3 regions of the Telluria sp. LT2P80 genome follow, and region 2 is predicted to be linked to each of the others. Evidence: predicted binding sites of a transcription regulator. Region 2 holds the regulator's gene; each other region holds the start of a gene.
The links. Region 2 encodes sigma-54, which starts transcription at its own class of promoters, with help from an activator protein. Its sites were predicted from a motif close to TGGCANGNAANCTGCTTT; they were not measured.
Positions count from the first base shown of each region.

Region 1: a site for sigma-54 is predicted at 1,758-1,775, ahead of AC56LW_RS10860 (ethanolamine ammonia-lyase subunit EutB). Genes of this name have one in related genera too.
Region 3: a site for sigma-54 is predicted at 1,583-1,600, ahead of prpB (methylisocitrate lyase). Genes of this name have one in related genera too.

Region 1 covers NZ_JCASIO010000003.1:357,139-363,799, reverse strand. The annotation lists gene eutC (ethanolamine ammonia-lyase subunit EutC) at 1-293, opposite strand, end outside; gene AC56LW_RS10860 (ethanolamine ammonia-lyase subunit EutB) at 304-1,695, opposite strand; gene AC56LW_RS10855 (TonB C-terminal domain-containing protein) at 2,025-3,275, shown strand; gene AC56LW_RS10850 (H-NS histone family protein) at 3,330-3,689, shown strand; gene AC56LW_RS10845 (hypothetical protein) at 3,708-4,412, opposite strand; gene AC56LW_RS10840 (TonB-dependent receptor) at 4,626-6,661, shown strand, end outside.
Region 2 covers NZ_JCASIO010000006.1:99,775-106,435, reverse strand. The annotation lists gene rapZ (RNase adapter RapZ) at 1-87, shown strand, start outside; gene AC56LW_RS16360 (DUF1579 domain-containing protein) at 113-601, opposite strand; gene AC56LW_RS16355 (DUF5694 domain-containing protein) at 673-1,743, opposite strand; gene AC56LW_RS16350 (enoyl-CoA hydratase/isomerase family protein) at 1,829-2,905, opposite strand; gene hpf (ribosome hibernation-promoting factor, HPF/YfiA family) at 3,004-3,360, opposite strand; gene AC56LW_RS16340 (RNA polymerase factor sigma-54) at 3,435-4,919, opposite strand; gene lptB (LPS export ABC transporter ATP-binding protein) at 4,934-5,689, opposite strand; gene lptA (lipopolysaccharide transport periplasmic protein LptA) at 5,686-6,234, opposite strand; gene lptC (LPS export ABC transporter periplasmic protein LptC) at 6,280-6,661, opposite strand, start outside.
Region 3 covers NZ_JCASIO010000010.1:77,227-83,887, reverse strand. The annotation lists gene prpC (bifunctional 2-methylcitrate synthase/citrate synthase) at 1-641, opposite strand, end outside; gene prpB (methylisocitrate lyase) at 653-1,543, opposite strand; gene AC56LW_RS21305 (cation acetate symporter) at 1,779-3,446, opposite strand; gene AC56LW_RS21300 (DUF485 domain-containing protein) at 3,443-3,751, opposite strand; gene prpR (propionate catabolism operon regulatory protein PrpR) at 3,926-5,548, shown strand; gene AC56LW_RS21290 (pyridoxal-phosphate dependent enzyme) at 5,712-6,661, shown strand, end outside.

The sequences.
Region 1 (6,661 bases), on a different contig from region 2:
CGCCCCAGATCCGGCCGCTGCAGATAGACGTTGCGGTTCGCAGCCGCACTGTGCAGCAGCAGGGGCTGGTCAGCGTGCGGCCACGCTGCCTGCAATGCTGGCTTGAGCGCATCAATGTCGAGCGGAAGATGCACGGCGTCGCGCGCCCGCGCATGCGCGAGCTGAAAGTCGAGCTGTGCGTCTGTCGGCTGGCTGATGCCGGCAGCGCCCAGCGCAATGCGGGCGTCCGTGAATTTGCGCAAGGCTTGCCAAGGTGCGGCGCCGGCAATGGGGGCGTCAATCGAATCGGACATGGGAGCAACCTCAGGATGACTGCAGCAGCGCGCGTTGAAATGCCGGGGGCACGGTCCGCCCCAGCTCAACCTGGCCCGCGCCCTTGAAAATACCCATCGCGCGCAACCACGCATCGAACTCTGGCGCCGGCTGCAGGCCGAGCGCGCGGCGCGCATACAGCGCATCGTGGAAGGACGTCGTCTGATAATTGAGCATGATGTCGTCCCCGCCGGGAATCCCCATCACGAAGGTGCAGCCGGCCGTGCCCAGCATCGTCAGCAGCACGTCCATGTCGTCCTGGTCGGCTTCGGCGTGGTTGGTGTAGCAGACGTCGCACCCCATCGGCAGGCCGAGCAGCTTGGCGCAGAAGTGGTCTTCCAGGCCGGCGCGGATGATCTGCTTGCCGTCGTACAGGTATTCCGGCCCCATGAAGCCCACCACGGTGTTGACCAGCAGCGGCTCGAATGCGCGCGCCACAGCATACGCGCGGGCCTCACAGGTTTGCTGGTCCACGCCGTGGTTGGCATTTGCCGATAGCGCGCTGCCCTGGCCGGTCTCGAAATACATGACGTTGTTGCCGACCGTCCCGCGGCCCAGCGACAGGGCAGCAGCGCGGGCTTCGCCGAGCAGCGCCAGGTCGATGCCGAAGCTGGCGTTGGCCGCTTGCGTACCGGCGATCGACTGGAATACCAGGTCGACCGGCGCGCCGCGCCCGATCGCCTCGATCGTATTGGTCACGTGCGTCAGCACGCATGACTGGGTGGGGATGTCGTAGCGGCTGATGATATCGTCCAGCATCGTGACGAGCTTGACCACCTGCGCGACATTGTCGGTGGCCGGATTGATGCCGATGACCGCGTCGCCGCTGCCATGCATCAGACCGTCGAACAGGCTGGCTGCGATGCCCGACAGGTCGTCGAGCGGATGATTCGGCTGCAGGCGCGTCGACAGCGTGCCGGCCAGGCCGATCGTGTTGCGAAAGCGGGTGATCACGCGGCACTTGCGTGCTACCAGCACCAGGTCCTGGATGCGCATGATCTTCGATACGGCCGCCGCCATCTCCGGCGTAATGCCAGGGGCAACGCGCGCCAGCATGGCCCCGTCGACCGCGTCGCCCAGCAGCCACTCCCGGAAACTCCCCACGGTCAGGTGGCGGATCGGCGCGAACGCGGCAGCGTCGTGGCTGTCGATGATCAGGCGCGTGACTTCATCGGTTTCGTACGGTACGACGGCGTCGTTCAGGAAGGTGCGCAAGGGCAGGTCGGCCAGCGCCATCTGCGCGGCGACGCGCTCTTTGGCGCTGCCTGCGGCAACACCGGCGAGATGGTCGCCCGAGCGTGCCGGCGTGGCCTTGGCCAGCAGGTCGCGTAGATCGGCGAACCAATACGTTTTGGTGCCGACGACATGGGAGATCCGAGGCATGAAGGCGGTCCTTCGCTTGTAGGGGGGGCAATAGCGGGCGATTGCGCTGCACGACGCTGATGTTAGCAGCGATAGTGCCACAGGTCGTGTGTGTTCAGGGCGCGTGGCGATGGCGGCAGCGGTGTGATAGCATCGCCGCTGATCTTGCACCATTGGCAACTCGCCACCATCACGCCGACACCGACCGATCCGACAATGTGAGAACCCCTTCCGACACGCCTGCTTTTTCCTGGCGAATGCGCCTGGCACTGCTGCTATCCCTGGTGATCCACGCTCTGCTGCTAAGCATTCCGCTTGAGGGCGATGTGTTCGGGCTTCCAGGATTGCGCATGCCGTGGGAAGAGCGACGCCTCGCGGCGACTGAACTCAATGTCAGGCTGGCGCCGGCGCCAGCCGCAGCACCAGTGCCGCAGCACGTACCCGCGACGAAGGCAGAAGCACCGGTCGTCGCGAGCCAGCCGACGCTGCCGGCCGCACCAGCAGCAACCGCACCTGCGCCCTCCGTGCCGCAAGCGCCGGTCACCAGGGTCCAGCCAGCGCCAGCGCCAGCGCCGACGCCACAGAACGACGACGCGGCCGGGGCGCGCATCATCGCACTCGATGACGACAAGCGGGAGACGGCGATCGAGGAAGAACGCGTGCGCCAACAGGTGGTCCAGCGCGAGGCTGCGCGCGCAGCGACAGCCGTTGCGGCTGAACAGCAGCGGACTGCCGAGCTGGCGGCACAGACCCAGGCACAGGCACAAGCAAAGGTACGTGAGCAAGCCGCGCGGGACGCGCTGGCCAGTGCCGAGGCGGCGCAACGCGAAGCCGAACGTGCCGATGCACAGCGCATCGAGGAAGCCAACCGCGATGCGGCGGCCCAGCGTGAGGTTGCCCGGGCAGAAATCGCCAGGCAGGAGCAGGCCAAACGGGAAATAGCGCGTCAGGAGCAGGCCCGTCTTGACGCCGCCCGTGCTGAAGCAGCCCGCCAGGAGCAGGCGAGACTGGCGCAACAGGAAGCAGCACGTCAGGAAGCTGCACGTCAGGAAGCTGCGCGTCAAGAAGCAGCACGCCAGGAAGCAGCACGCCAGGACGCAGTCAAGCAGGAAGCAGCACGCCTCGCGCAGTTACCGCAAGCGCCAGCGGCGCCCGTGCAAACCGCGCAGGAGACGCAGCGTGAAGAGCGCCTGCGCGCGATCGGCCGGCAGTTGAACCAGGAAGCCGCGCAGCGTGACGCCGCCGGCGGGCAGCGTCGCGGCTGGCTGCTGGGCCGCGCTGACGCCAACGCTGACCTTGTGGCGTACGCGGAAGCCATGGGCCGCAAGATCGAGCTGAACATGAGCCTGAGCGCCGTGCGCGATATCGTCAGGCAGCCGCACCGGCAGCCGCTCGTGACCGTGGCCGTGCGCAGCGACGGTTCGGTGGAGCGGGTGACGTTCGTGACCTCGAGTGGCGTGCCTGCGGTCGACGAGGCAATCCGCCAGATCATCGCCAGTCACGCGCCGTATGGACCGTTCCCGCCGGCGCTCGCGCGCCAGTACGATGTGGTGGAAATTCGCCGGACGTGGCTGTTCGATGTGGCGGTGCGCCTCCAGTAAGAACGCAGAAACACCATCCGATCGGTTCGCCAACAGGTGGCCGGGCATGTTAGGGTGCTGTTTTCACTCACCTTAAAGCAACCTGCAACCATGCAAGACCTCTCCAAATATTCGCTGGCCAAACTTCGTGCTCTTGAAGAACAGGTCAACGATGCACTCAAAACGCACCATTTCCTCAGCATCAGCAAGGCGCGCGAACAGATCCTCCACATCGCCCGCAATGCCGGCCTGACCGAGAAACAGGTGCTGGCGATCAAAGCGCCGGTACCAGGAAAGCCGACCGCCGCCGCTGTCAGCTACACCAATCCCGACGATTCTGCCCAGCAATGGAGCGGTCGTGGCCGTCAACCGGCCTGGGTCAAGGCATGGCTTGCCGCCGGCAAGTCGCTCGAGGACATCAAGACGTCGGTTTGATCCGCGGCCCGGTCAGCGTCAATCGCGCGCGGTACGCCATTCCTGGGCATTGACAGGCTGCTCGTGTTCATGCCCGCAGTTCGTGATCCTCTGCTTGCCGAACTTTTCGATCATGTCGATGCTCGTTGCCGGCGAGCGCTCGGTGATGCAATAGATGCCGCCAGCCGTGACGACGCGCGTGCGTCGCGCGCCGTCGCCGCCGTCATTGACAAGTTCAACGATCTTGGGCGCTTCGTACCAGCGGCCCGGCGCGACCGCCGCCGCCTCGGCAAACCCGCGGGCCATGCGGATCTGCGGGCTGTCCGGCGGCGCGACGATATACGCCTTGCTGCTCTTGCGCAGCGTGCGCTCGATGGCGCCCGCTTCGCGCAGGGCTTGCTCGACGCTCAGTCGCGCGCTCCCTTCAACAGGCGTCACGTCACGACCATCGGCTGAAAGAACAACGTCCGGCCCGGTGGTTGGCTGTTCGATACCCGACGCTACCGCTTGGCCAGTCCGGGCGGCTGGTGCAGCGACAGTTGTGCGTTTGCGTTCTGCGGGAACGCGGACATCGCGTGTGGCAGGCTGCGGCCCGCTGTCAGGCACGTGCACCCACTGGGTGAAGACCGCCTGTCGCTCGTCGTCGGGCGCTCGTTGGCGGCTTGCCTGCCATGCGGCCAGCAAGGCGGCGTGCAGCAGCATGGCGACGCCGATGCCCAGGACGCGATTTTCGGAAGATGACAACGATAGCGGACGTAAGTACATATCCGCCAAGTATAGTCAGCGCCGTGCGTTCGTAATTCGCACATTCTCACATTTCACCGATCAGTCACTCCGAGAGAAAAATTTTTCTGGTGTATTTATGTCAACTGGATGGCATCATGCTGCGTTATGAAGACACATTTCAGGCGCCGCCGACCGCGGCACGCCCGATCCATGCAGACTTCAGGAGAATGAATGCGCCGTTTGAACCTCACGCCGGTATGTGCCGCCATCATGCTGCTGTCCTCGTATGGCGCACCAGCCTTCGCGCAGGTCGTCACCGACTCGCTGGCCCCGGCACCCCAGGCGCCGGAAGCACCTGCTGATGCCGCGCCGGCCGCACTTACCGTCATCAAGGTCACGGGCCTGCGCCAGAGCCTGCGCTCGGCCGAAGACATCAAGCGCGATGCAGCGCAGGTGGTCGATGCGATCAACGCCGACGATATCGGCAAGTTCCCCGACCGCCATGCGGGCGATGCGCTGCAGCGCGTCGCGGGCGTGCAGGTCGGCCGCGATCGCGGCGAGACCAGCAACGTCACCATCCGCGGCTTGCCCGACGTCGCCACGACCCTGGACGGCAACGAGATCTTCACTGCGGCCGGACGTCGCCTGGCGTACCAGGATTTGCCGGTGCAGTCGATTGGCGGCATGGAAGTCTACAAATCGGCCACCGCGAACCAGTTCGAGGGCGGCATCGCCGGCGCCGTGAATATTCGCCTGCGCGCGCCGTTCGACGCCAAGGGCTTCGTGGCCACCGGCTACGTCGAAGACCGCGTCAACCAGATCAACGGCAGCGGCAATACGGCCGACAAGCACAGCCCGGGCGGCGGCTTTTTGGTCAGCAACCGCTGGGACACCGATTTTGGCGAGATGGGCGCGCTGTTCGACGTCGCCGTCAACCGCGACAACTGGGCCTATCCGGTGCAATACAACGACCGGCCGTCGAACGTGTTCTCGGTGCGCCCCGACGGCAGTGCCACGCGCCTGGGCGAGTCGGCGCCGTTTGCACCGCTCGCCCCTGGCGAGGTGCTGGGCCAGCTGCCGCATATCGGCGGCACCTACAACGAAGGCGCGCGCGAACGCCAGAGCGTGCACGGCGCCTTCCAGTGGAAGATCAATCCGCGCACGACGGCCACCGCACAATATCTGGGCATGGGTTACCAGGGTCGCAACGCCGTCAACTACGCCTTTTCGAATGTCGGTTCGGCGCCGCGCCTGACCGGCGTGACCTTGGGCCAGCAGTCCAATGGCTGCGCCACGTCGCTCGGCGTCATCTGCCCGATCCTGTCGGCGACTGCGCCGGCCGCGCAGTTCGGTGGTGCCAACGACTGGGAGCCGTACACCGCCACCAGCACCTGGGGCCAGAACGAACGCACCGCCACGCACTACCTGAACCTGGGCCTGAAATACCTCGAGGGCCCGCTGTCGGTCGAGTCGCAGGTGGGCTACACGCGCTCGAAGTTCGTCAACGACACGCTGATCGTCGATCAGCAGGCGCCTGGCGTGAGCGCCAATGTGTACGCGTATGGCGCCGACGGCCATGGCGGCTTCAATGCCATCACCAAGGGCGGCAACGCCAACGTGCTGCAAGACCCGAATGCGTATGTGCTGCGCGGGATGGTGCAGAACTGGAACGAGCAGGCCGGCACCCAGCTGCAGTGGCGCACCGACGCCGTCTACCGGATGCCGGGCGACGGCGCCTTCAAGGCGCTGCTGGGCGGCGTGCGGCTGTCGTCGCGCAAGGCGAGCTATCACGGCGCCGAAGGCCATGCCGACTTTACCGGCGCGCGCCCGACCCCGATCGGCGCCTTCGGCCCGTCCTTCCAGCACCTGGTGCCGGGGCTGGACCGCCTGGGTGGCGCCTGGAGCGCGCCGTCGGCTGACTTCCTGATCGACCAGGCCGACGCGGTGCGCAATGGTTATGGCCTGGCGAGCGGACGCATTGCCGAAGACCCGGCGCGCGCGTTCGACCAGAAAGAACAGAATGTCACGCTGTATGCGGCGGGGCGCTGGGACCATGAGATTGCCGGCGTGGGCATCAAGAGCGAAGCCGGCGTGCGCGTCGTGCGCGTGAACCGCGACCTGCGCGGCCAGAGCCGCATTGGCGACGTGATCACCGACATCGACCAGTCGACGTCGGAAACCAATGTGCTGCCAAGCGCCACGGCGACGATCGGCTGGCGCGAGAACCTGCAATCGCACCTGTCGGTCGGGAAGACGATCACGCGGCC
Region 2 (6,661 bases):
ATGGCCGAACACCTGGGCGCGCACTTCGGCACGACCGAGCGCGTGATTGTCAGGCATCGCGAGCAGCCGAAGCATCCGGCGGCGTAGGCTTGCTGCCTGCCCTGCCACACGTTTAACGCTGACGACGAAATTCCATCGTCCAGTTGGTTTCCCATGTATTTCCCGCATCGGCAGAAAAAGCCTGGTCCCACTGCAGCAAGTTTTGATCGATCTGGCGCCAGATGAATCTGACGATAATCGGGATTTCCTGGAAAGTATCGTTGGCGAAGAACGTACCAACGCCATCAATGAATTCGCCTACCACCGGAACGTCGATCTGACTCGGAAGACGACCGTCAAGCCACCAGATCGACCATTTCTTCGTGTTCTGATCGTAGGAGCGTAACGCGATAGCGCGAAAGACCTCGTCATTCAGGCGCAAGACGTTGTCTTCAAGGTTGCCGAAGCCACCCAGAATTTTTTGGGTCGACATCTCACCATCAAACTCAACCCATTCATTGCAGTTTGCCAGGCGTTCCTTGAGCCGCCGATGCCTGACAACCCAATCCCCAATAACGAAATCGAAGTCAGTCGGTGCTGAACTCATCAGTTCCAGTGCCATGCCACTCCTTGAATATCAGGTGGTCCGTCGGCCCGCACACTTGTGGCCACCGACATCAATATGGTGCCTCGTCACTTCAGTACCGGCCCCGCATCCACGATCCGCACATCATGCATCTGATGCAGATACGATTCCAGATACCCCTTGTGCGACGCGCCGACGATGACCAGCATGCGCTGGCCCGGCATCAATCCCAGCACGTCCCGGATATTGGCCGCCATGCGCAGGTTGCGCGTTTCCCAGTAACCCACGTACTGACGGCCGAAGCGCTGCGCTGACGGCTCGTTGAGCGCCGCGCCGAAGTCGCCGTGGTAAATCAGGGCCGCCTGGCCAGGCGCATTTCTGGCGCGGTACATTGCCAGCACGCCTTCGGCACTCGCCAGCCCGCCCTCCTGCGCCTTGTCCACTGCCATGCGCTGTTTGAGGGCTGGGTTGTCCCACGCGGTCATTAGCGCATCGCCAAGCGCCTTCTGGTCTTCAGACGCGCTGTCGGCGGTATGGTCGTCCATCGCGTACAGGCGCTCGTGCCCGAGCCGGGCCGCCAGGCGCGCACCGATCATCAGGCTTTCGTCGCGCCTGGTTTCCAGCTTCACCAGCACGCCGACCAGTGTGGCGTCCAGGCCGTCGCCGGCACGGCGCTCGGCCTCGGGCAGGCGCAGCCACTGCACCAGGGCCGAGGCTTCCTCGCCGCCAGCAAAGAACAGTGCCGCCAGGCGCCGGCGCTGCGCGGGCGTGGGTGCGGCGGGCCAGACTGCCAGCAAGGCTTCGGCAGCCTCGGTCGCTGCCGGGACATCCAGCCCCGTGGCCAGCCGTGCCGGCGCGGGATCCCGGCAGTAGGAATCGATCGAATCCTTGTAGCGGGCCGGGTAGCGTCGCATGAAGTCGCACTGCGGCCCGGATACCGCCTCGATCGCAATCGCCTGCGGCTTCCATGCCGCCAGACGCTCGTTCAGCAGCGTCAGGCTGGCGGTCTGGAAGGTTTTCGGCAATTGCGACAAATGGGGCGAGCCTAATACCAGCACCTCGTTGGCAGGCCCGGAGGCCGGCCCCTTGAATGCGCTCGCATCGAAATCAGGCTGCCAGGCCTGCGCAGCGGCGCTGCCGCACAACGTCATCGACAGCAGCAAGGCGGTCATGCGCATCGGGGGTCCTCATCGGTTCATGAAGCCACGATGGTTGCACCGCCTGCACGAAAAGTCACGCGCAAACGGATATGCATGAAGACGCTTACGCGAGATGGCGCAGCGGATGCGCATGCGCCGGCCACACCGGCGTGAAGAAGTGCGCCACCATCGCATCGGTCACGAGATCGAGCGACGGCGGATTCCATTGCGGCGCATTGTCCTTGTCGATGACGAGCGCGCGCACGCCTTCGAGCACCTCGCCATGCTCGAAGTTGCGGCGCACGAGCGAGCGCTCCAGGCGCAGACAGGCGGCGACATTGAGCGACGCGCCGCGCAGCAGCAGCTCGCGCGTCACGCACATCATCAACGGCGAGCGCTGACGCATCGCATTCAATGCCTTCTGCGCGAACGGCGTGTCGTCACCCTCGAGCGACGCCATGATCGCCGCCACCGAATCCGCGCCGAAGTACATATCGATGCGCGCACGGTTGGCCTGCAATTGACTCTCGCCGGCATGCTGGATGGCGAACGTGCGGATCGCCGCCGGCAGATCCGCGCCCGGCGTCGCTTCGATCAGCGCGTGCAAGGCCGGCAGGTCGGCGCCTGGCACGAACACGTCGGCCAGGCCCACGTACAGCGCGTCGGCCGCGCCGATCGTCAGGCCGGTCAGGCCCAGGAACATCCCCAGTCGCCCCGGCGCGTGCGACAGAAAATGGCTGCCGCCGACATCGGGGAACAGGCCGATATTCACTTCGGGCATCGCCATCTTGGTGCGCTCGGTGACGATGCGCAGGCCGCAATCGGGCCCGCCCTGCGCGATGCCCATGCCGCCGCCCATGACCACGCCGTCCATCAGCGCGATATACGGTTTCGGATAAAAATGGATCAGGTGGTTCAGCGCGTATTCTTCGGTGAAGAAATCCTCGAGCAATGCGCTGCCGCCTTGCGGCGAGGCGTTGCCGACGTCGTGGAAGAAACGGATATCGCCGCCCGCGCACAGCGCTTTTTCGCTGCTGCTGGTGATCACGACCGCATCGACGGCGGCGTCGAGCTGCCAGTCAAGAAGGATCGCGGTCAGCGCGCGCACCATGTCCAGCGACAGCGAATTGAGCGCCTTGGGACGGTCGAGGGTGATGATGCCGGTGCGGTTGGCGATGCGGGTCAGGACGTGTTCGGACATGGCGTGATCCATCGAAAGGAAACACGTATTTTACCGGCAGCGGGATGCAAAAAGGGCGTCCCGAAAAGACGCCCCTGGCGGTGGTGACCTGCGCTCGATCAGGCGGCAGCGACGTCTGCTTCGTCGACGTCCAGGCGTTTGATCGCTGTGCGGTTATGGTCTTTGAGCATCTGCTTGTGCTTCAGGATTTGTCGATCCAGTTTATCCATCAACATGTCGATCGCGGCATACAGGTCTTGCGCGACGCTCGCCACGTGCAGGGTCTTGCCCGACACCTGGACATTGATTTCAGCTTTTTGCCTTTTTTCTTTTTCAGTGAGGTTATCGACGGCCAGGAAGACGTGGGTATCTATGACTTGATCGAAATGGCGAATAATGCGTTCCAGCTTATTCTGAACGTATTCACGGATGGCAGGGGTTACTTCGAGATGGTGACCACTGATGGTGAGGTTCATACACACTCCTTTGAAGATGTCACGTCGCTTGCACCACACAGGAGCTGAAGGCACAGACTGTATGAGCGGCGTTGTTACAAGGCTTTGCGGAGACTGACGGGGGGGATCTTGAGCGCTTCACGGTATTTTGCGACCGTCCTGCGCGCAATGACCATGCCTTGTTCCCCGAGCATTTCCGCGATCTTGCTGTCGGATAATGGATTCTTAGGGTCTTCTGCTCCTGTCAATTGTGCGATGAGCGCACGGATTGCCGTTGAGGATGCTTCGCCTCCCGCTTCGGTGGCAACGTGGCTACCGAAGAAATACTTCAACTCGAACATGCCGTGCGGGGTCAGCATGTATTTCTGGGTTGTGACACGAGAGATGGTGCTCTCATGCAGACCTAGTGTATCAGCTATCTCACGCAAAACAAGGGGCCGCATGGCAACTGCGCCATGGCTGAAAAAGTTGCGCTGGCGTTCGACAATCGCCTCGGCCACACGCAGGATCGTGTCGAAACGCTGGCGCATATTCTTGATGAGCCACTTCGCCTCTTGCATCTGCGCGCCCATCTGGCTCTCGCTGCGGCCCTGCTTGAGCATGGTCGCGTACAGGCTGTTGACGCGCAGGCGCGGCATCACGTCCTGGTTCAGCGTGACCGCCCAGCCATTCTTGGCGCGCCGCACGATCACGTCCGGCACCACGTAATCTGACACGTTCGACGCGAACGCGGCGCCCGGATGCGGATTGCACTGGCGGACCACGGCCTGCACTTCGCGCAGGTCTTCGTCGTCGCAATCGAGCGCTTTTTTCAGTTTGCTGTATTCGCGCTGCGCGAACCAGGTCAGGTAGCCTTCGACGATCTTCAGGGCCATGCGGCGCGTGACCATCGGCACGCCCGGCATGCGCCGGATCTGCAGCGCCAGGCATTCGGCCGCGCTGCGCGCGCCCACGCCCACCGGGTCCATGCTCTGCACCATCGCCAGCGCGCAGCGCAGTTCGTCGAGGTCGACCTCGAGTTCTTCGGGCAGGCGTGCGTGGATGTCGTCGAGCGGTTCTTCCAGGTAGCCGTTGTCGTCGAGCGCGTCGATCACCAGTTCGGCCAGCGCGCGGTCGCGCGTTGACAGCAGCGTTTCGCGCACCTGTTCCATCAGGTGTTCGCGCAGCGTGATCGCGCACGCCTCCAGCTGCGGGCGGCCGTCTTCGTCGTCGCTGCTGGCGCTGCCGGACGACGTTCCGCTGCCTTCGCTCCACTCGTTGTCGGGCCGGTCGCCATCGACCGCACCGCCTTCAGCGCCCTCGCCCTCAGCCGGCGCGCTGCCCTCGCCTTCGGCCTGCTGGCCTGGCGCCGGCGGCGCCTCGCCAGGTGCCGGCGCATTGTTGATGGCCCCATCGGCCAGCAGGCGCACCGAATGATCGAGCGGGTCGTCGAGCCTTTCGAGCAGCGGGTTATCGCCCAGTATCTGCTCGATCTCCTGATGCAGTTCGAGCGTCGACAGCTGCAGCAACCGGATCGATTGCTGCAGCTGTGGCGTGAGCGCCAGGTGCTGCGAAGTGCGGAGCTGAAGGGACTGTTTCATCAATTGAGTATGGCTTACATGCGGAAATGTTCACCAAGGTACACGCGGCGCACCGACTCGTCGGCGATGATATCGTCGGGACGGCCGGATGCGAGCACCGCGCCCTGATTGATGATGTAGGCGCGGTCGCAGATGCCAAGCGTCTCGCGGACATTGTGGTCGGTGATCAGGACGCCGATCTTGCGCTCCTTGAGGAAGCGTACGATGCGCTGGATCTCGATCACGGCGATCGGGTCGACGCCGGCAAACGGTTCGTCGAGCAGGACGAAGCGCGGGTTGGTCGCCAGGGCGCGCGCGATCTCCACGCGGCGCCGCTCGCCGCCCGACAGCGACAGTGCCGGATTCTCGCGCAGCTTCTCGATCTGCAGGTCGGCCAGCAAGGTATCGAGGCGGTCGCTGATCTCGGTTTTGGTGAGCGACTTGCCGTTAACCTTCTGCAGTTCGAGCACGGCGCGGATGTTCTCTTCCACCGTCAGCTTGCGAAACACCGAGGCTTCCTGCGGCAGGTACGACAGGCCGAGCACCGCGCGGCGATGGATCGGCAGGCTGGTGATGTCGGTGCCGTTGATGCTGATCGAGCCGGCGTCCGACGGCACCAGGCCGACGATCATGTAGAACGAAGTAGTCTTGCCGGCGCCGTTCGGGCCCAGCAACCCCACCACTTCGCCGCATTCGACATCCAGCGACACGTCGCGCACGACCAGGCGCTTGCCATAGCTTTTCTGCAGGCCCTTGACGACCAGCGTGCTGCGATCGTTCAGTTCCGTCATTGCGTGCCTCCGGCCGGCGCACGCTTGGGCGCCAGGATCAGCGTGCCGCGCCCGCCGCCAACCTTGCTCTCGCCGCTGACGTCATTGCGCACGGCGACGACTTCCTTGCGGTTGTCGTACGAGATGAACGGGCCGGTCATCTGGTTGGTCATCCGGTCGTTTTCGAGTTCCTTGACGATGGCGTTCGAGTACAGGCGCACCAGCTCCGAACGTTCGTCATATTCGATGCGTTCGGCCTGGCCTTCGACCCACAGGTTCGGGCCGCCGTCGCGCTTCTGGCGGAACGTGGCGGGCTTGCCGTTGGCCGCGGTGAGCGTCACGCTCATATAGCCTTCGGGCGTCTCCCTGACCACGGCGCGTTCGGCCTTGACCAGCAGCGTGCCGCGGGTCAGGATCACGTTGCCGGTGAAGGTGCGCACGCCTGCGACGCCATCGAGGTCGCCGTTGTCGTATTCGAGCGCCGCCTGCTTGAGCGAGTCGGCCTTTTCGGCCATGGCGGTCAAGGAAAGGAGTGACAAGAAAGCGGCAGCAAAGAGTTTTTTCATTGTGGTGCTGGTCCTGGGTTAGCACGCGCGCATGGCTGATGGCCTTCAGCGCTGGCGTGGCGGATAGACGATACGGCCGCGGCCTGACAATTGCATCTGCATGGTCGCGTTGTTGGCCATCATGCCGGTGGCCTTGAGGCTGGACGCGCCAAGCTCCATGTCGATCGGCTGGTCGGTCTTGACGATTTCTTCGTCGGGCAACACGGTCATGGCCTGCGTGCGCACGCGCAGTGCTTCGCTGGCGGGCGTCTTCGGGCGCTGCAGATCGACGTCGCCGAACAGTTCGACGCGGTGTTCTTCGTGGAAGATGCGCGCGTTCTTGGCCACCACCGTCATCGGCGGACGGCCCGGTTCGACGCCGCGCATCAGCGGCTGCTCGACGTTCGACACGTCGCCCAGCGGGATATGCGCCAGGCGCTTGCCCGAC
Region 3 (6,661 bases), on a different contig from region 2:
GAGCCGGTACCGGCAATCACGCGGGCGGTGAAGGTCGACGCATTGAATTCGTGTTCGGCGTACAGGATCAGCGACGTGTGCATCGCGCGCACCCACGACTCTTTTGGCGCGAAGCCGTGCAGCAGGTGCAGGAAGTGGCCGCCGATCGAATCGTCGTCAGTGTTCACGTCGATACGTTTGCCGCTGTGGCTGAAGTGGTACCAGTACAGCAGCATCGAGCCGAACGATGCCATCAGGCGGTCAGCAATGTCGCGCGCGCCGTTGATGTGGTGATCGTCCTTCTCGGGCAGCGTGCAGCCCAGGACCGACACGCCGGTGCGCATCACGTCCATCGGATGGGCGTTGGCCGGCAAGGCTTCGAGCGCGCTTTTCAGCGCCTGCGGCAGGCCGCGCAGCGAGCGCAGCTTGGCCTTGTAGCCACGCAGTTCGCCGTCGTTCGGCAGCTTGCCGTGCACCAGCAGGTAAGCGATTTCCTCGAATTCGCTGGTGGTGGCGATGTCGAGGATATCGTAGCCGCGGTAATGCAGGTCGTTGCCCGATTTGCCGACCGAGCACAGCGCGGTATTGCCGGCGGCGACGCCGGACAGGGCGACGGATTTCTTCGGCTTGAAGGTCGGGGTTTCCTGGTTCTGCGTATTCATGTGAGGTCTCCTTACTTGACTTTGTTCTGGGCAAACAGCGCGTCGAGCTTCTGCTCGTAGCTGTGGTAATCGATGCGGTCATACAGTTCGGCGCGCGTCTGCATCGTGTCGATCACGTGCTGCTGCGTGCCGTCGCGGCGGATCGCGGTGTAGACGTTTTCAGCGGCCTTGTTCATCGCGCGAAACGCCGACAGCGGATACAGCACCAGGCCGACGCCAGCGCCGGCCAGTTCGTCGACGGTAAACAGCGGCGTGGCGCCGAACTCGGTGATATTGGCCAGCACCGGCACCTTGACGGCGTCGGCGAAGCGCTTGTACATGTCGAGCGTCGTCATCGCTTCCGGGAAAATCATGTCGGCGCCCGCTTCCACACAGGCCACGGCGCGCTCGATCGCCGCGTCCAGGCCTTCGACGGCCAGCGCATCGGTGCGTGCCATGATCACGAAGTCGTCATCCAGGCGGGCGTCGGCAGCAGCGCGGATGCGGTCGACCATTTCTTCCTTGCTGACGATTTCCTTGCCCGGCCGGTGGCCGCAGCGCTTGGCGCCGACCTGGTCTTCGATGTGGCAGGCAGCGGCACCGGCTTTGGACAACGAACGCACGGTGCGCGCGACATTGAAGGCCGAGGCGCCAAAGCCGGTGTCGACGTCGACCAGCAGTGGCAGGTCGCAGACGTCGGTAATGCGGCGCACGTCGACCAGCACGTCGTCGAGGTTCGAGATGCCCAGGTCGGGCAGGCCGAGGGAGCCGGCAGCGACGCCGCCGCCGGACAGGTAGATGGCCTTGAAGCCGGCCCGCTTGGCCAGCAATGCGTGGTTGGCGTTGATCGCGCCCACGACTTGCAGCGGGGATTCATCGAGGATCGCCTGGCGGAAGGCGGCGCCTGCGGAAAGTTTGCTCATGCTGTTCCTTGTCATCACGGTGAAGAAGTTGTGTAGTTCATTGCAAGCACCGTGCCAGCATTCGCCGATCCGCCATATCAAGCACTTGCGTGCAGATTCTACCCAAATACCTCTTTAAGAGACGTGCTGTTGTTTCATGCTGAAACAACAGCATGAAACATGAAACGTTCAGGCGTAAAAAAACCGGGTGGCGCCTTGCGGCGCACACCCGGTTGATCGGATAGCTGAGCCGGTCTTAGTGACCCGACGCGCCCGATGCGCCGATACCGGTCTCGGCGCGCACTTGCTGCGCCTCGAAGCCTGCACGGTCGATTTGGGCACGCGGACCCTTGTCGGTGATCGAGAACAGCCAGATACCGATGAAGCCCACTGCCATCGAGAAGATCGCTGGCGAGGCGTACGGGAAGATCGCGGCCGGATGATGCAGCACATCGACCCACACCGATTTCGACACGATCGTCAGGCCCACTGCCGTGGCCAGGCCCAGGAAGCCGCCGACGGTTGCGCCGCGGGTGGTGCAATCCTTCCACAGCACCGACATGAACAGCACCGGGAAGTTGGCCGATGCGGCAATCGCGAAGGCCAGCGACACCATGAAGGCGACGTTCTGCTTCTCAAAAGCGATACCCAGCACCACGGCCACGATACCCAGGGCGATGGTGGTGATCTTCGACACGCGCAGCTCGTTTTCGCTGGTGGCATTGCCCTTCTTGAACACGGTCGCATACAGATCATGCGACACGGCCGAAGCACCCGACAGCGTCAAGCCCGCCACCACGGCCAGGATGGTCGCGAACGCTACCGCCGAGATGAAGCCCAGGAACACGTCGCCGCCCACGGCCTTGGCCAGGTGGACTGCCGCCATATTGTTACCACCCAGCAGAGCACCGGCTGCATCCTTGAATGCCGGGTTGGTACCCACCAGCACGATCGCGCCGAAGCCGATGATGAAGGTCAGGATGTAGAAGTAGCCGATCCAGGTGGTTGCCCACAGCACCGACTTGCGCGCTTCTTTTGCGCTCGGAACGGTAAAGAAGCGCATCAGGATGTGTGGCAGGCCGGCGGTACCGAACATCAGCGCCATGCCGAACGAGATGGCCGAGATCGGATCCTTGATGAAGCTGCCCGGACCCATGATGGCGGTGCCCTTGGCGTGCACTTCGGTCGCGGTCTGGAACAGCAGGGCCGGGCTGAAGTTGTATTGCGCCAGCACCGAGAACGCCATGAACGACGCGCCCGACAGCAGCAGCACGGCCTTGATGATCTGGACCCAGGTGGTGGCCGTCATGCCGCCGAACAGCACGTAGACCATCATCAGGATACCGACCAGCACGACGGCGATCCAGTACTCCAGACCGAACAGCAGCTTGATCAGCTGACCTGCGCCGACCATCTGCGCGATCAGGTAGAACGCGACGACGACCAGCGTGCCGGAGGCCGCGAACACGCGGATCGGCTTTTGCGCAAAGCGGTACGAGGCCACGTCGGCAAACGTGAAGCGGCCCAGGTTGCGCAGGCGCTCCGCCATCAGGAACGTGATGACAGGCCAGCCGACCAGGAAGCCGATGGCGTAGATCAGGCCATCGTAACCGTCGAGGAACACGGCGGCCGAAATACCGAGGAACGACGCCGCCGACATGAAGTCGCCCGCAATCGCCAGGCCATTCTGGAAGCCCGTGATGCCACCACCCGCGGTGTAGAAGTCGGACGCCGACTTGGTCTTGGCGGCGGCCCACTTGGTGATGAACAGCGTGCCGACGACGAACAGCGCGAACATGCTGATCGCGGTCCAGTTGGTCGGCTGGCGAACGGCCTGGCCCATGTCGGGCGCAGCGTAAGCAATGCCGGAGACAGCCAGCAGCACGAATGCCAGCAGTGAGGAGGTGCGAGCGCCGGCCATCATGCGCCCACCTTTGCACGGATGGCGTCGCTCAACTCGTCGTATTCGCGGTTGGCGCGGCGCACATAGATGCCGGTAATCAGAACAGTGAACAGGATGACGAACAGGCCCAGGGGAATGCCCCAGGTGATGACACTGTTGCCGATCGGGGTGCCCATGAACTCCTTGTTGAACGCGACCAGCAGCGTGAAGCCGTAGTACACGATCATCATGGCCCAGGTCAGCGTCCAGCCGAAGCGGGAACGGATGCGTTTGAGTTTCTGGTAATTGGGGTCATTCTTGACCCGTTCTACGATGTCTTGATCCACTTTGTCTCCTGATTCTTTTGATAGTGCCGTGGTTCGGCTGCCTTTTTGGCTGCGACCCATCCTACGGGCATGCCCTTACCGGATTCTTACGCCGGGTGCCTAATTTCGACCGGTCGTTCGCCGATTGGTGTTTCAGGCTGAAACATTGGCCATCTTTTGCACTACACTTGAAACATGGATTCCCCACGTTCTTCTTCCGCTGGCGACAAGCCCATCATCTGGACGGTGTCGGTCTCGCGCCTGTCCGCCCTGTTTCGCGACATCACCGTCGAATACGATCACCTGGCCTCGATCGAGCCCCTGCACATCGGGTTCGATGAGGCCGCAACGCACATCCGCGAGCGGCTCGCAACGGAACACTGCGATGTCGTGATCGCCGCCGGCTCGAACGCGGCCTGGCTCAAGAGCCGCGTGTCGGTGCCCGTGGTGGCGGCCCGGGCCAGTGGCTTCGACGTGCTGCAGGCGCTCACGCGCGCGCGCAAGCTCGCCAGCAATGCCCCCGGCGCCATCGGCGTCGTCAGTTACGGCGCCCTGCTCCCGGAGCTGGCCGACTTTGCGGCCGGCTTCGGCCTGGACCTGGTCCAGCGCAGCTACGTGACGCAGGAAGATGCGCGCGCCGCCGTCGACGAACTCAAGGCGCTGGGCGTGGCCGTCATCGTCGGTGCCGGCTCGGTGACCGACCTGGCCGAAGAAGCGGGCCTGCGCGCCGTGTTCCTGTATTCGGCGGCGTCGATCCGGCAAGCGTTCGACGACGCACTCGAACTGGCGCGCCTGACCCGGCTCGAGGTCGACCGCAGCCGTGGCCGTGGCCGAACCGGCAGCACGCCGCCCGACAGGCAGCGGCTGCGGCGCGGCCTGAACGACCTGCGCGGCGACTCGCCCGCGATGCAGCAGCTGCGCCAGACGGTCGTGCTGTACGCGCGCTCGCCCAGCACCGTGCTGATCGAAGGCGAAACAGGCAGCGGCAAGGAACTCGTGGCGCAGGCCATCCACCGCGAAAGCCCGCGTCGGGATGCGAACCGCCCTTTCGTGGCCGTCAATTGCGGCGCCATTGCCGAGTCGCTGCTCGAATCGGAACTGTTCGGCCATGAAGACGGCGCCTTCACCGGCGCGCGCCGTGGCGGGCACGCGGGCCTGTTCGAAGCGGCCAATGGCGGTACGCTGTTTCTCGACGAGATCGGCGAAATGCCGCTGAGCCTGCAAACGCGCCTGCTGCGCGTGCTGGAGGAGCGCGAAGTGATGCGCGTGGGTGGCACGCGGCCGGTGCCGATCGATGTGCGCGTGATCAGCGCCACCCACTGCGACCTGGAGGCGCGCGTGCGCGACGGACGCTTCCGGGCCGACCTGTTCTATCGCCTGGCCGTGCTGCGCCTGGCCCTGCCGCCGCTGCGGGCACGGGTGCAGGACATCGCGCCGCTGCTCGAGTGGTCGCTCAAGGGCGCACTGGCCGCGCTCGATGCGCGCCCGCACCCGAACCTGCTGGCCGAACTGAAAGCCTGCACGCCGCTGCTCACCGGCTACGCCTGGCCCGGCAACGTGCGCGAGCTGCGCAACCTGACCGAGCGCCTGGCGCTGTTTTTGGCGGCCGAGCCGCTGCAGGCGCTGACGCCGGGCTTCATGCTGTCGGTGGCGCCGGAGCTGGCGCGTGGTGCTGCCCCTGTCGATGCCGCGGCCGGGCCGACCCGGGAATCGGCAGCCGCGGTGCTGGCGCGCTTTGGCGGGCAGCGCGACCTGGCGGCCGATCATCTTGGGATCAGCCGCACGACGCTGTGGCGGCGGCTGAAGGCGGAAGGCTAAGCTCTGATCTTCGCCCCTTAAGACGCTCCAAAGCAACATGTATCGAAAACTCGTATCATGATTCTTTGATATGGCCTGGCGCCAATCCGCGCCAGGTCGTCATGGCATGCCGGCCGCGGCGCCCCTATCCGCGGCGCCGCATCCGACCCCAACGGAGGCAACTATGCAACATGCGTCGCAAGCGGCTCTGTTTTCCCTGATTGGCGATACCCCGATGGTCGAAGTGACCCGCATCGATACGGGGCCCTGCCAGCTGTTCCTGAAGCTCGAATCGCAAAACCCGGGCGGCTCCATCAAGGACCGTATCGGCAAGACGATGATCGAACAGGCCGAGCATGACGGCCTGCTCAATCCCGGCGGCACGGTCGTCGAAGCCACTGCCGGCAACACGGGCCTGGGCCTGGCGCTGGTGGCACGGATCAAGGGGTATCGCGTCGTGCTCGTGGTGCCCGACAAAATGGCGCCCGAAAAAATCCTGCACCTCAAGGCGCTCGGCGCCGAAATCCACCTGACCCGCTCCGACGTCGGCAAGGGCCACCCGGAGTACTACCAGGATCTCGCCGCGCGGCTGGCCAAGCAGATTCCCGGCGCCTGGTTCGCCGACCAGTTCAACAACCCGGCCAATCCGCGCGCCCACGAAACCACGACCGGGCCCGAGATCTGGGACCAGGCCAAGCACAAGCTGGACGCGATCGTTCTCGGGGTCGGCTCGTCCGGTACGCTCACGGGCCTGTCGCGCTACTTCAAGAAAGCCGCGCCCCTGCTCGAATTCATCCTGGCCGATCCGAAAGGTTCGATCCTGGCCGAATACGTCGAGACTGGCCACGTGTCGCAGCATGCCGGCTCATGGGCCGTGGAAGGCATCGGCGAAGATTTCATTCCCGGCATCGCCGACCTCACCCGCGTCAAGAAGGCCTACACGATCACCGACGAAGAAAGCTTCGCCACTGCCCGCCTGCTGCTGCAGCAGGAAGGCATCCTGGGCGGCTCGTCCACCGGCACGCTGCTGGCGGCAGCGCTCAAATACTGCCGCGCGCAGACGCGCCCCAAGCGCGTCGTCACGTTCGTCTGCGACACCGGAACCCGCTATCTCAGCAAGGTGTACAGCGATGG